DNA from 3 places in the Fictibacillus enclensis genome. Region 1 is predicted to be linked to each of the others. Evidence: riboswitches for the same ligand, from Rfam matches in the RefSeq annotation. Region 1 holds a riboswitch; each other region holds the start of a gene.
What was found. Region 1 has a riboswitch for lysine ahead of lysA (diaminopimelate decarboxylase). Riboswitches for the same ligand answer to the same signal wherever they lie in the genome.
Positions count from the first base shown of each region.

Region 2: another riboswitch for lysine. It lies ahead of QNH15_RS17205 (aspartate kinase); the one in region 1 lies ahead of lysA (diaminopimelate decarboxylase).
Region 3: another riboswitch for lysine. It lies ahead of QNH15_RS03145 (amino acid permease); the one in region 1 lies ahead of lysA (diaminopimelate decarboxylase).

Region 1 is NZ_CP126109.1:2,789,597-2,792,882, reverse strand. It holds gene spoVAEA (stage V sporulation protein SpoVABEA) at 1-200, shown strand, start outside; gene QNH15_RS14645 (spore germination protein) at 160-1,641, shown strand; lysine riboswitch at 1,711-1,889, shown strand; gene lysA (diaminopimelate decarboxylase) at 1,993-3,286, shown strand, end outside.
Region 2 is NZ_CP126109.1:3,271,124-3,274,409, reverse strand. It holds gene uvrC (excinuclease ABC subunit UvrC) at 1-876, shown strand, start outside; lysine riboswitch at 953-1,143, shown strand; gene QNH15_RS17205 (aspartate kinase) at 1,333-2,568, shown strand; gene bioB (biotin synthase BioB) at 2,606-3,286, opposite strand, start outside.
Region 3 is NZ_CP126109.1:586,335-589,620, reverse strand. It holds gene QNH15_RS03150 (MEDS domain-containing protein) at 1-138, opposite strand, end outside; gene QNH15_RS03145 (amino acid permease) at 252-1,703, opposite strand; lysine riboswitch at 1,799-1,988, opposite strand; gene QNH15_RS03140 (LysR family transcriptional regulator) at 2,061-2,969, opposite strand; gene QNH15_RS03135 (DinB family protein) at 3,114-3,286, shown strand, end outside.

The sequences.
Region 1 (3,286 bases):
GGATCAACGGTGACACGGTTTACATTCTTGATGAATTAAACCTGCCGATCGTCATTGGGATCGGTGATATCGGGAAAATGGCTGGACATGATGCGGTGGAAAAGGGGGCACCCGTCACCAGCCTGGCGGTGGCGACCATCCTAGAAAGGAGCGGATTTAATGCAGGAATCAAAGGAAAGACAGAAGACACCAATCAGTAAAAAAATCCAGGAAAACGAACATGAGCTGAAATCGAGGCTCGGGATTGGTGTCAGTTTTGATGTAGGAGTCAGAAAGCTTCATGTCTTGAAAAAGGAAGTTCAGATCTACTATTGCACGGGGCTATGCGACAGTCTCTTTATCATTGAAATCATGCGGGAGCTCATGGACATGGATCATGGGCACCGTGCGCCTTCCAATGTCAAAGAAATTTTGCACGATCACCTTTCCCATCAGCAGGTGGAGTTGACGGATAACCTGGAGATTGCCATAGACAGAATGCTTTCCGGACTGATTTCTGTATTTTTGGAAGGCGAAGACCAGGCATTCATCGTTGATGTAAGAAGCTATCCTGGCCGTCAGCCGGAAGAACCGGACATTGAGAAAGTGGTCCGTGGCTCAAGGGACGGATATACCGAGAACATCATCATTAATACCGCTCTGACCCGCCGGCGTATCCGCGACGAGCGGCTGCGTCATGAAATAATGCAAGTCGGAAAGCGCTCCAAAACGGATATTTGTATATCGTATATTGAGGATATTGCTGATCCAGGGCTTGTCGATCTTGTTAAACAAGAACTTCAGAGTATTGATATCGATGGTATCCCCATGGCCGATAAAACCATTGAAGAATTTCTTGTGAAACAAGGCTGGGATCCTTTTCCGCTTGTCCGGTATACCGAACGGCCGGATGTTGCGGCCCAGCATTTAATGGAAGGCCATGTTCTCGTAATCACCGATACGAGCCCAAGTGTTATCATTACACCGACAACCTATTTTCACCATGTACAGCATGCAGAGGAATTCCGTCAGACGCCGATGGTCGGCGCTTTTATCCGCTGGGTCCGGTTTGCCGGCATCATTGCCTCGCTTCTCCTCCTGCCGCTCTGGTACCTTTATGCTACACAGGAAGGACTGCTGCCACCGAATATCGATTTTATCGGACCAAACAAAACGACGAATATCCCTTTGTTCCTGCAAATTGTCTTTGCGGAAATCGGGATTGAAATCCTGCGAGTAGCCGCGATACATACCCCCAGTCCGCTTTCGACGGCGATGGGCTTGATCGCAGCGGTGCTCATTGGCCAGATCGCCATCGATGTGGGACTGTTTGTTCCGGAAGTCATATTATATGTATCAGTCTCAGCGATCGGAGGGTTTTCTACCCCAAGCTATGAACTCAGTGTTGCCAACAAAATGCTCCGGCTCGTCCTTCTGGTGCTAACGGCCATCTTCCATGTGCCCGGGCTTGTCGTAGGCGCCACTCTGCTCCTTCTGTATCTTGCTTTTGTGAAAAATTTAAATACGCCCTATCTGTGGCCTTTTATCCCATTCAACGCCAAGGCGTTTGTGCAGATCATGATCCGGCTCGCTGTACCTCTATCGAAAGTCCGGCCGAGCATCGTTCATCCGCAAAACAGCAAAAAGCAGCCAACTTCTTAAGAAGTGTTGCCGAATATCCAATTTTGTGATAAATTTGTTCATAACAATTGGATATGCCTCATTTATAAATAATGGGGTAGAGGCGCAAAGCGGATGAGTAGGGTGATGGAGTGAATGGACATGATGAAATCATCTTAAAGGCCAATTTGCCGAAGTGTGGGAATGATCCATCCGTTCTCATGCTGGGCCGCTGCCGAACAGACAGCGGACTGTCACTGCAATGCTTGCAGTGGAGAACTATTCCGGCAAATGGGGGTACGGTAGTAGACAGCCAGTGTACCTTATACATGGGCTGTCTTTGTTTTTTTCGTCGGAAAAGAATCTCTGCAGGATAGAAAAGGGGAGATTATGATGTACTTACATGGCACAAGCTCGATTAATGAAGATAATCATTTGACGATTGGCGGGCTGGACACGGTTCAGCTGGCACAAAAATACGGAACACCGCTTTATATTTACGATGTGGAATTGATCAGGCAACGCGCAAGGTCGTTTAAAAAAGCGTTTGAGGAACAAGGCATAAAAGCCCAAGTGGCGTATGCGAGCAAAGCATTTTCCTGCCTCGCGCAGGTCCAGCTGGTGGCAGAGGAAGGCTTAAGCCTGGACGTTGTTTCCGGGGGAGAGCTTTATACAGCTCTTGCCGCTGGATTTCCTGCAGAACGCATCCATTTTCATGGCAACAATAAAAGCTATGATGAGCTTCAATATGCCTTGAAGTCCGGAATCGGATGCTTTGTTGTGGACAATTTTCATGAGCTGCGCATGCTTAATGAGCTCTGTGACAAAATGAATACACAAACATCCATTCTTCTTAGAATCACTCCTGGTATCGAGGCTCATACCCATGAATACATTCTAACGGGGCAGGAAGATTCAAAGTTTGGTTTCGACCTTCAGAATGGCCAGGCGGAAAAAGCAGTGATTGAAGCACTGGATTCAGAAGCGATTACCCTTCTTGGGGTTCATTTTCATATCGGTTCGCAAATTTTTGAAACAGCGGGTTTCATTCTGGCCATTCAGAAACTGTATGATTACCTTGCCAAATGGAACAATGATTTATCCTTTTTTCCCAAAGTGTTAAATCTTGGGGGTGGATTTGGGATTCGTTATACAGAGGCAGATGAACCGCTCGAGCCCAAAGAATATATTGATGCGATGATCGGTGAAGTGACACGACTATCTGCTTCAAATTCAGTTTCAGTACCTGAAATCTGGATTGAACCCGGCCGTTCGCTCGTTGGAGACGCAGGAACCACCATCTATTCGGTCGGCTCACAAAAGGATATTCCTTCGGTCAGGCATTATGTGGCAGTAGACGGAGGGATGAGCGACAATATCAGACCTGCACTATATCAGGCCCAATATGAAGCGGCACTTGCCAACCGGGCGCGAGAAAAAGGAACAAAAAAGGTGTCTGTTGCAGGGAAATGCTGCGAATCCGGGGATATGCTCATTTGGGATATTCTTCTGCCCGAAGCGCAAACCGGTGATTACCTTGCTGTATTCTGTACAGGGGCCTATGGCTATTCCATGTCCAACAACTACAATCGTATTCCAAGGCCTGCGGTTGTATTTGCGGAAAATGGAGAAGAACAGCTCGTCGTCAAAAGAGAAACCTATGAAGACCTACTAAGGCTGGACCTGC
Region 2 (3,286 bases), 480 kb from region 1:
CCCAAAGAAATTATTTTGCCTCAAGAGGTAAACGGGGATATGGTGAACGAGCTGCTTCAGGTGAAGGTGTCGCAGCCAAAACAAAGGCAAAAGAAAGAATTTGTTGATCTTGCCACGAAGAATGCCCAAAATGCGCTGAAAGAAAAGTTTGCACTCATCGAGCGTGATGAAGAACGGACCATCAAAGCGGTCGAAAGCCTTGGAAGGCAGCTGAACATCCCGGCCCCTTACCGGATAGAAGCATTTGATAATTCAAATATCCATGGCACCAGCCCGGTGTCGGCGATGATTGTTTTCGAGGATGGTAAACCAAACAAAAAAGAGTACCGGAAATACAAGATTAAAACGGTAACCGGTCCTGATGATTATGCTTCCATGAAAGAGGTCGTGCGGAGAAGGTATTCACGGATTCTGAAGGAAAATGGACAGCTTCCGGATCTGATAATCATTGATGGCGGAAAAGGACAGATTGCCGCAGCGCAGGATGTTCTTGAAAATGAATTAAATCTCTTTATCCCGGTTGGCGGATTAGCGAAGGATGAAAAACACCGCACGTCTCAATTGTTAATGGGAGATCCTCCGGAAATTATGGAAATGCCGAGAAACAGCCAGGAGTTTTATCTTCTGCAGCGCATACAAGATGAGGTGCACCGTTTTGCCATCACGTTCCACCGTCAGGTCAGGGATAAGGGCATGTTTCGTTCCAGCCTTGATAATATCCCGGGTGTCGGTGAAAAAAGAAAAAAACTGCTGCTGAGAAAATTTGGATCCATAAAAAAGATGAAAGAGGCGACCATGGAGGATTTCCGGGCAGCAGGCATCCCCATGGGGGTAGCAGAAGAAATCATGCAGGCGCTGCAAAAGGATCCATCATAAAAAAGGGTTGATTTTTAAAATCTGCTTTGCTACACTAAATACAAATTTTAAAAGAGCGCCATACTTCAGTTTTTGAAGTGATGGTAGAGGAGCAAAAACCAATAGTAAGCAACCGGAAGAGAAGGAGCTCTTATGACGGTGGCTGAAAGGGGATTTTTGCCGAAGCTTTAGGAAACTTCCTTTTTCTTAAGGCTGGACCTGCATTGAATAAATGCAGAGCTGTCACACATTCCTTGCCCGGAGGATGTGTGGAGGACTATCTCACATGAGGGGAAAACATGCTGGCTTACTGTTGCCTATTCAAGCAGCAATAAGGTCTTTTCCTTATTGCTGCTTTTTTGTATTCATAAACAGTTTTACAGTCTGTTGAAAAAGTGGAAGCCAGGACTTGGCTGGCCATATCTGGGTGTCTTTTTAGCATAACAACTTTTTGCGGATAAGAAAGGATGGACCATTGTGGCGTTAATCGTTCAAAAATTCGGAGGGACAAGTGTAGGTACTCCCGAAAAAATCAGGAATGCGGCCAGACGGATTATTCAGGCAGCAAATGAAGGAAATCAGGTGATTGCGGTTGTTTCTGCCATGGGCAAGACAACCGACGATTTGGTAAAGCTGGCAGGAGAAATCACAAGCAAACCATCCAAACGGGAAATGGACATGCTGCTCACCACAGGTGAACAAATTACCATATCATTGTTAGCCATGGCTCTTGAGGAGGCCGGTCACCCGGCGGAATCTCTCACCGGATGGCAGGCGGGTATCCAAACGGAGAGCCTTCATGGAAATGCGAGAATATTGGACATTGATACGAAAAGAATCGAAACGCTTTTAAATGAAGGGAAAATAGCAGTCGTTGCCGGATTTCAAGGGTGGACAGCCTCGCAAAGGATTACGACTCTAGGTCGGGGAGGCTCGGACACAACAGCTGTTGCTATAGCTGCAGCCCTTCGTGCGGACAAGTGCGAAATTTATACGGATGTGACCGGTGTGTTTACCACCGATCCCCGGGTTGTGAAGCATGCGCGGAAACTGGCTGCCATTTCTTATGATGAAATGCTTGAGCTGGCCAATTTGGGGGCAGGGGTCCTGCATCCAAGAGCAGTTGAATTTGCCAAGAATTACGGAGTAAAGCTTGAAGTTCGTTCAAGCATGGAAGAGGAACGTGGAACAATCGTTGAGGAGGAAGCAGAAATGGAAAACAATCTAGTGGTAAGAGGACTGGCTTTTGAAGGCAATGTTACCAAAATCACAATTGAGAATCTCCCGAACGGATTGAATACACTTTCGTCTGTATTTTCTTTGCTCGCGGACAATAACATTAATGTTGATATTATTATTCAAAGTGTAAACAAGCAGGAAAAAACCAACATTTCCTTCTCCATTGACAGTGCCATTTTTGATGAGACGGTCCAGCTTTTGGAGCAAAACAAAGGACAGCTTGGTTTCAGCCAAATTCTCCACGAAGATGGACTGGCGAAGGTTTCCATTGTCGGCTCAGGGATGATCTCCAATCCTGGTGTCGCGGCACAAATGTTTAAGGCTTTATCTGATCAGAATATTATGATCAAAATGGTAAGTACCTCAGAGATCAAAGTATCCACTGTAGTAGGGCAGCAGGATATGATTAATGCTATTGAGACACTTCATGATGTATTTGAACTGGATGCGAGAGTACCAGTTCAACACGCGTAATAACGTCCGGGCCATTTTGCCCGGACGTTTTATTTTTCTATACGTTTGCCTTATCGTTCAAAAAGTCGATCTCAAACCCGAGGTCCTCAAGAATTTGATGATCTGCAGTAGTTTCCTGTCCGCCGGTCGTCAGATAATCCCCGACAAAAATGGAGTTCGCCGCGTAAAGCCCCAGCGGCTGAAGGCTGCGAAGATTAACTTCCCTGCCGCCGGATATTCTGATTTCCTTCGCAGGGTTCATATACCTGAACAAAGCCAGTACCTTTAAGCAGAAACGTGGATTCAGATTGTCCATGTTTTCAAGAGGAGTGCCCGGGATGGCATGAAGGAAATTGACGGGAATCGAATCCGCATCGATCTCCCGGAGCGACTTGGCCATAGATATAATATCCTTGTTGCTTTCTCCCATGCCGATAATGACTCCCGAACAAGGTGAAAGGCCGGCTTCTTTTATTTTGTCTAGGGTGGAGACCCTGTCTGCATATGTATGGGTGGTCGTGATGACACTGTGGTGGTCTTCGGATGTGTTGATGTTATGGTTGTATCGTTCTACGCCTGCTTCCTTAAGCTGCTGTGCTTGAGTTTCACTGACAATGCCCAGGCAGGCGCATATCTTCATAGTATACGAGGATTTGATTTCCTTTACGGCTTCGATCACGGTCGTCAAGTCTCTCTGGAGTGGTCCGCGCCCGCTTGAGACAATACAATACGTTCTGAC
Region 3 (3,286 bases), 2.2 Mb from region 1:
CCCTTGTTCAATACCCGCCATAATGTAGGACACTGCGTTTTGAATATAATCCTCCACTTTATCAGAATAATAAAAGACATGAATGCCTTGACCTTGCATGGGTTCTGGTTGAGTGAACTGCGTAAGTTTTTTGTTCAATTATGTATCCCCTTCCGATTGACGTAAATGTTAATACGGTAATTCTTCACAAATAAAAAATCTCCTCTATTTTCATAAAAAAACAGGAACCGATCAGGCTCCTGCTTTTTATCTTATTCAAAATCGCACTCTTTAAGAGGTACCACTTTTGTTTTGTGTTTGAACTTATAGCCAAGCCATACGGCCAGGAAAATGGGTATACCAATATAGGAAACGAGCGCACCTTGCCAATCGATCGTATCGCCGGTAAAAGCGGAATAATTTTGTCCGAGAATAACGACGAAACAAAGCAGGAAGGCGAAGATCGGTCCAATCGGGAACCATTTTGCCCGGTACGGAAGATCACGCAAATCCCTTCCTTGTGCCACATAGGCTTTTCGGAAGCGGTAATGGCTGATCGCAATTCCAAGCCAGGCGATAAAGCCTGACATCCCCGAGGCGTTCAACAGCCATGTATAAATGGCTCCGTCACCAAATAAGGAAGCAAGGAATGCTACTGCTCCAACTGCAGCCGTCACGATCAGCGCAGGAACAGGAACACCCCGAGAATCCAGCTTTGCCAGAAACTTGGGCGCTTTTCCGTCACGTGCCAGGTCCCACAGCATACGGGTCGATGCGTACATACCAGAGTTACCGGCAGAAAGGACAGCGGTTAAAATGATCGCATTCATGACAGATGCGGCAAAGGCGATTCCCGCTTTATCAAATACCAGGGTAAACGGACTCACGGTGATTTCACTTCTTGCCAGCCTGCTGTCCGTATAAGGAATGATTAAGCTGATCACTAGAATCGCAAGAATATAGAACAAAAGAATGCGCCAGAACACACTCTTGACTGCTTTTGGAATGTTCTTCTTCGGATCTTCAGTCTCCCCTGCTGCCACACCAAGCAACTCCGTTCCCTGAAAGGAAAAACCTGCTGCCATAAAGACGCCAAGCGTAGTAAAGAATCCGCCTTTGAACGGGGCATCACCAATGGTAAAGTTTTTAAAGCCAATGGCTTCTCCGCCGAGAATTCCAAAAATCATAAGCGTACCGAGAATTAAAAAGATAATAACCGTAACCACTTTAATAAGAGAAAACCAGTATTCTGACTCTCCAAACCCTTTAACGGATAAGTAGTTCAATAAGAACATAATTGCTAAAAACAACGCACTCCAAATATAGGAAGGCGTATCAGGAAACCAGAACTTCATGATGAGCGTAACCGCTGCAAGCTCTGCCGCAATGGTGATTGCCCAGTTGTACCAATAATTCCAGCCCAGGGCAAATCCCACGGAAGGATCCACAAATTTTGTGGCGTAGGTACTGAACGATCCTGCCACTGGCATGTAAGATGCCATTTCCGCCAGGCTTGTCATCAAAAAGAAAACCATGATGCCAATGACTACGAAGGATAAAAGCGTGCCCCCGGGTCCGGCCGTATGGATTGAGCCTCCACTCGCCAAAAACAGGCCGGTTCCGATGGTTCCACCCAGCGAGATCATCGTTAAGTGGCGGGACTTCAGTTTACGCTGTAGTTCTCCTGAAGCCGCTGGTGCTGAATTCTTTGCTGTGTTTTGCATAAAAAAACTCCTTTTCATTTTGGAAGGAGTGGGAAATAAAAAAAGCCGCCAAAACGCAGTTTGACGGCAGTTCTATTCTACCCGCATCATGCCTTCCGTAAGATAGCGCATCCCACTCACCGGTAATGTGAGCGTGACAGTGCTGTTCCTTTTCGAAAACAGCCCCAATTCATATTTCCAGAGATAAACATGAATTTCGGCAGCTTTTCCTTTCACACGGAGTCTATGATGTCTTTCTGCATCTCGTACGTCCTACTAATAAAAGCCGCGACCTCTACCTCATCGGATTGATGAGGATTTTTGAAATATCCAGTTAGTTGACGCTAGTTGCTATTATAAAACACGAACATTAACTGTTCAACTGTTTTTTGTTTCCAAGGTCTCTTTTGCAGCATTAATGTACGTTTGAACCTTTTCTATAAACGCCTTGGCCGTAAAGCCCAAGAACTTATCTTTTCTATAGATGAGGCAAATCTTCTGACTGGGAACCGGGCCTATCAACGCCACTGTTTTAATCTTGGGGTGCTTAAGATTTCCCAAAAGAAGGGTAGGGAGAATGGCGGCCCCAATATCTTTTTCTACCATGGCAATCAAAGACGATAGCGTCGTTGTCTCCATTGACGGTTTTATTTTAAATCCTGCTTCGAGACAGTATCGGTCAATCAGTTTGCGGCATTGATGATAACTTGGAAACATAACCATCTTCATTTTTTGTACATCTTTAAAATAAAGAGACTTCTTATGGGCATAAAGTGAATCCGCATGAACCGCCAGGGAAAACGTCTCTTCAAACAGTGGGATTTCAACAAGCCGTTGGTCAGGATCAGGGCGAATCGTTATGCCAATATCAATTCCCCCACTAAGGACTTGCCCCGTAACATCCATCGTTTCAATTAAAGAAACCGAGGTATCCGGATGAGTTCTGTGAAAATCGAGAAGAAGCGCATCAAATACAAGATCAGCATCCCCAGGCAAAACACCGATCGTCAGAGACCCGCCTTTACCCATTTTCAGCTCTGCAATGCTGTCCTGTGCTTGTTTTATATGAGAGAAAATATGCCGGCATTGCTCTTGGAGAATTCCCCCTGCCTCAGTGAGTGAAATCTTTTTGCCTGTCCGATGAAACAAAGGCATTCCCAACTCATTCTCAAGCAATTTGATTTGCTGACTAAGATTCGGCTGTGATACCAGGATTTTTTCTGCTGCCCTCGAAAAATGAAGTTCCTCACAAATCACCATAAAATACTCCAGCTGCCTTAATTCCACATGATACCCCTCCCTGTTTACATCATAACTGAAACCAATCATGATCATAAGAAACGCGATATTGATGAGATTTTAATGCCTCCCTATACTGAAACTGTAGAAGTTAAGTTTTTCTTATAAAAAAGAAAACGGAGGAATGATACTATGTCTCACACTTTGCTGAAATCGGCAAAATCAGTTAGAAGCATGGCCCTTCAACAAGTCAAAGCGGCTCCCGAAGAGTTGTTCGACATCAAGCCCGCACCCTTTAATAATACTATCCGTTGGAACGTTGGTCACATCGTTTTTGTCCATGATTATTTACTTTCTTTTGCTTT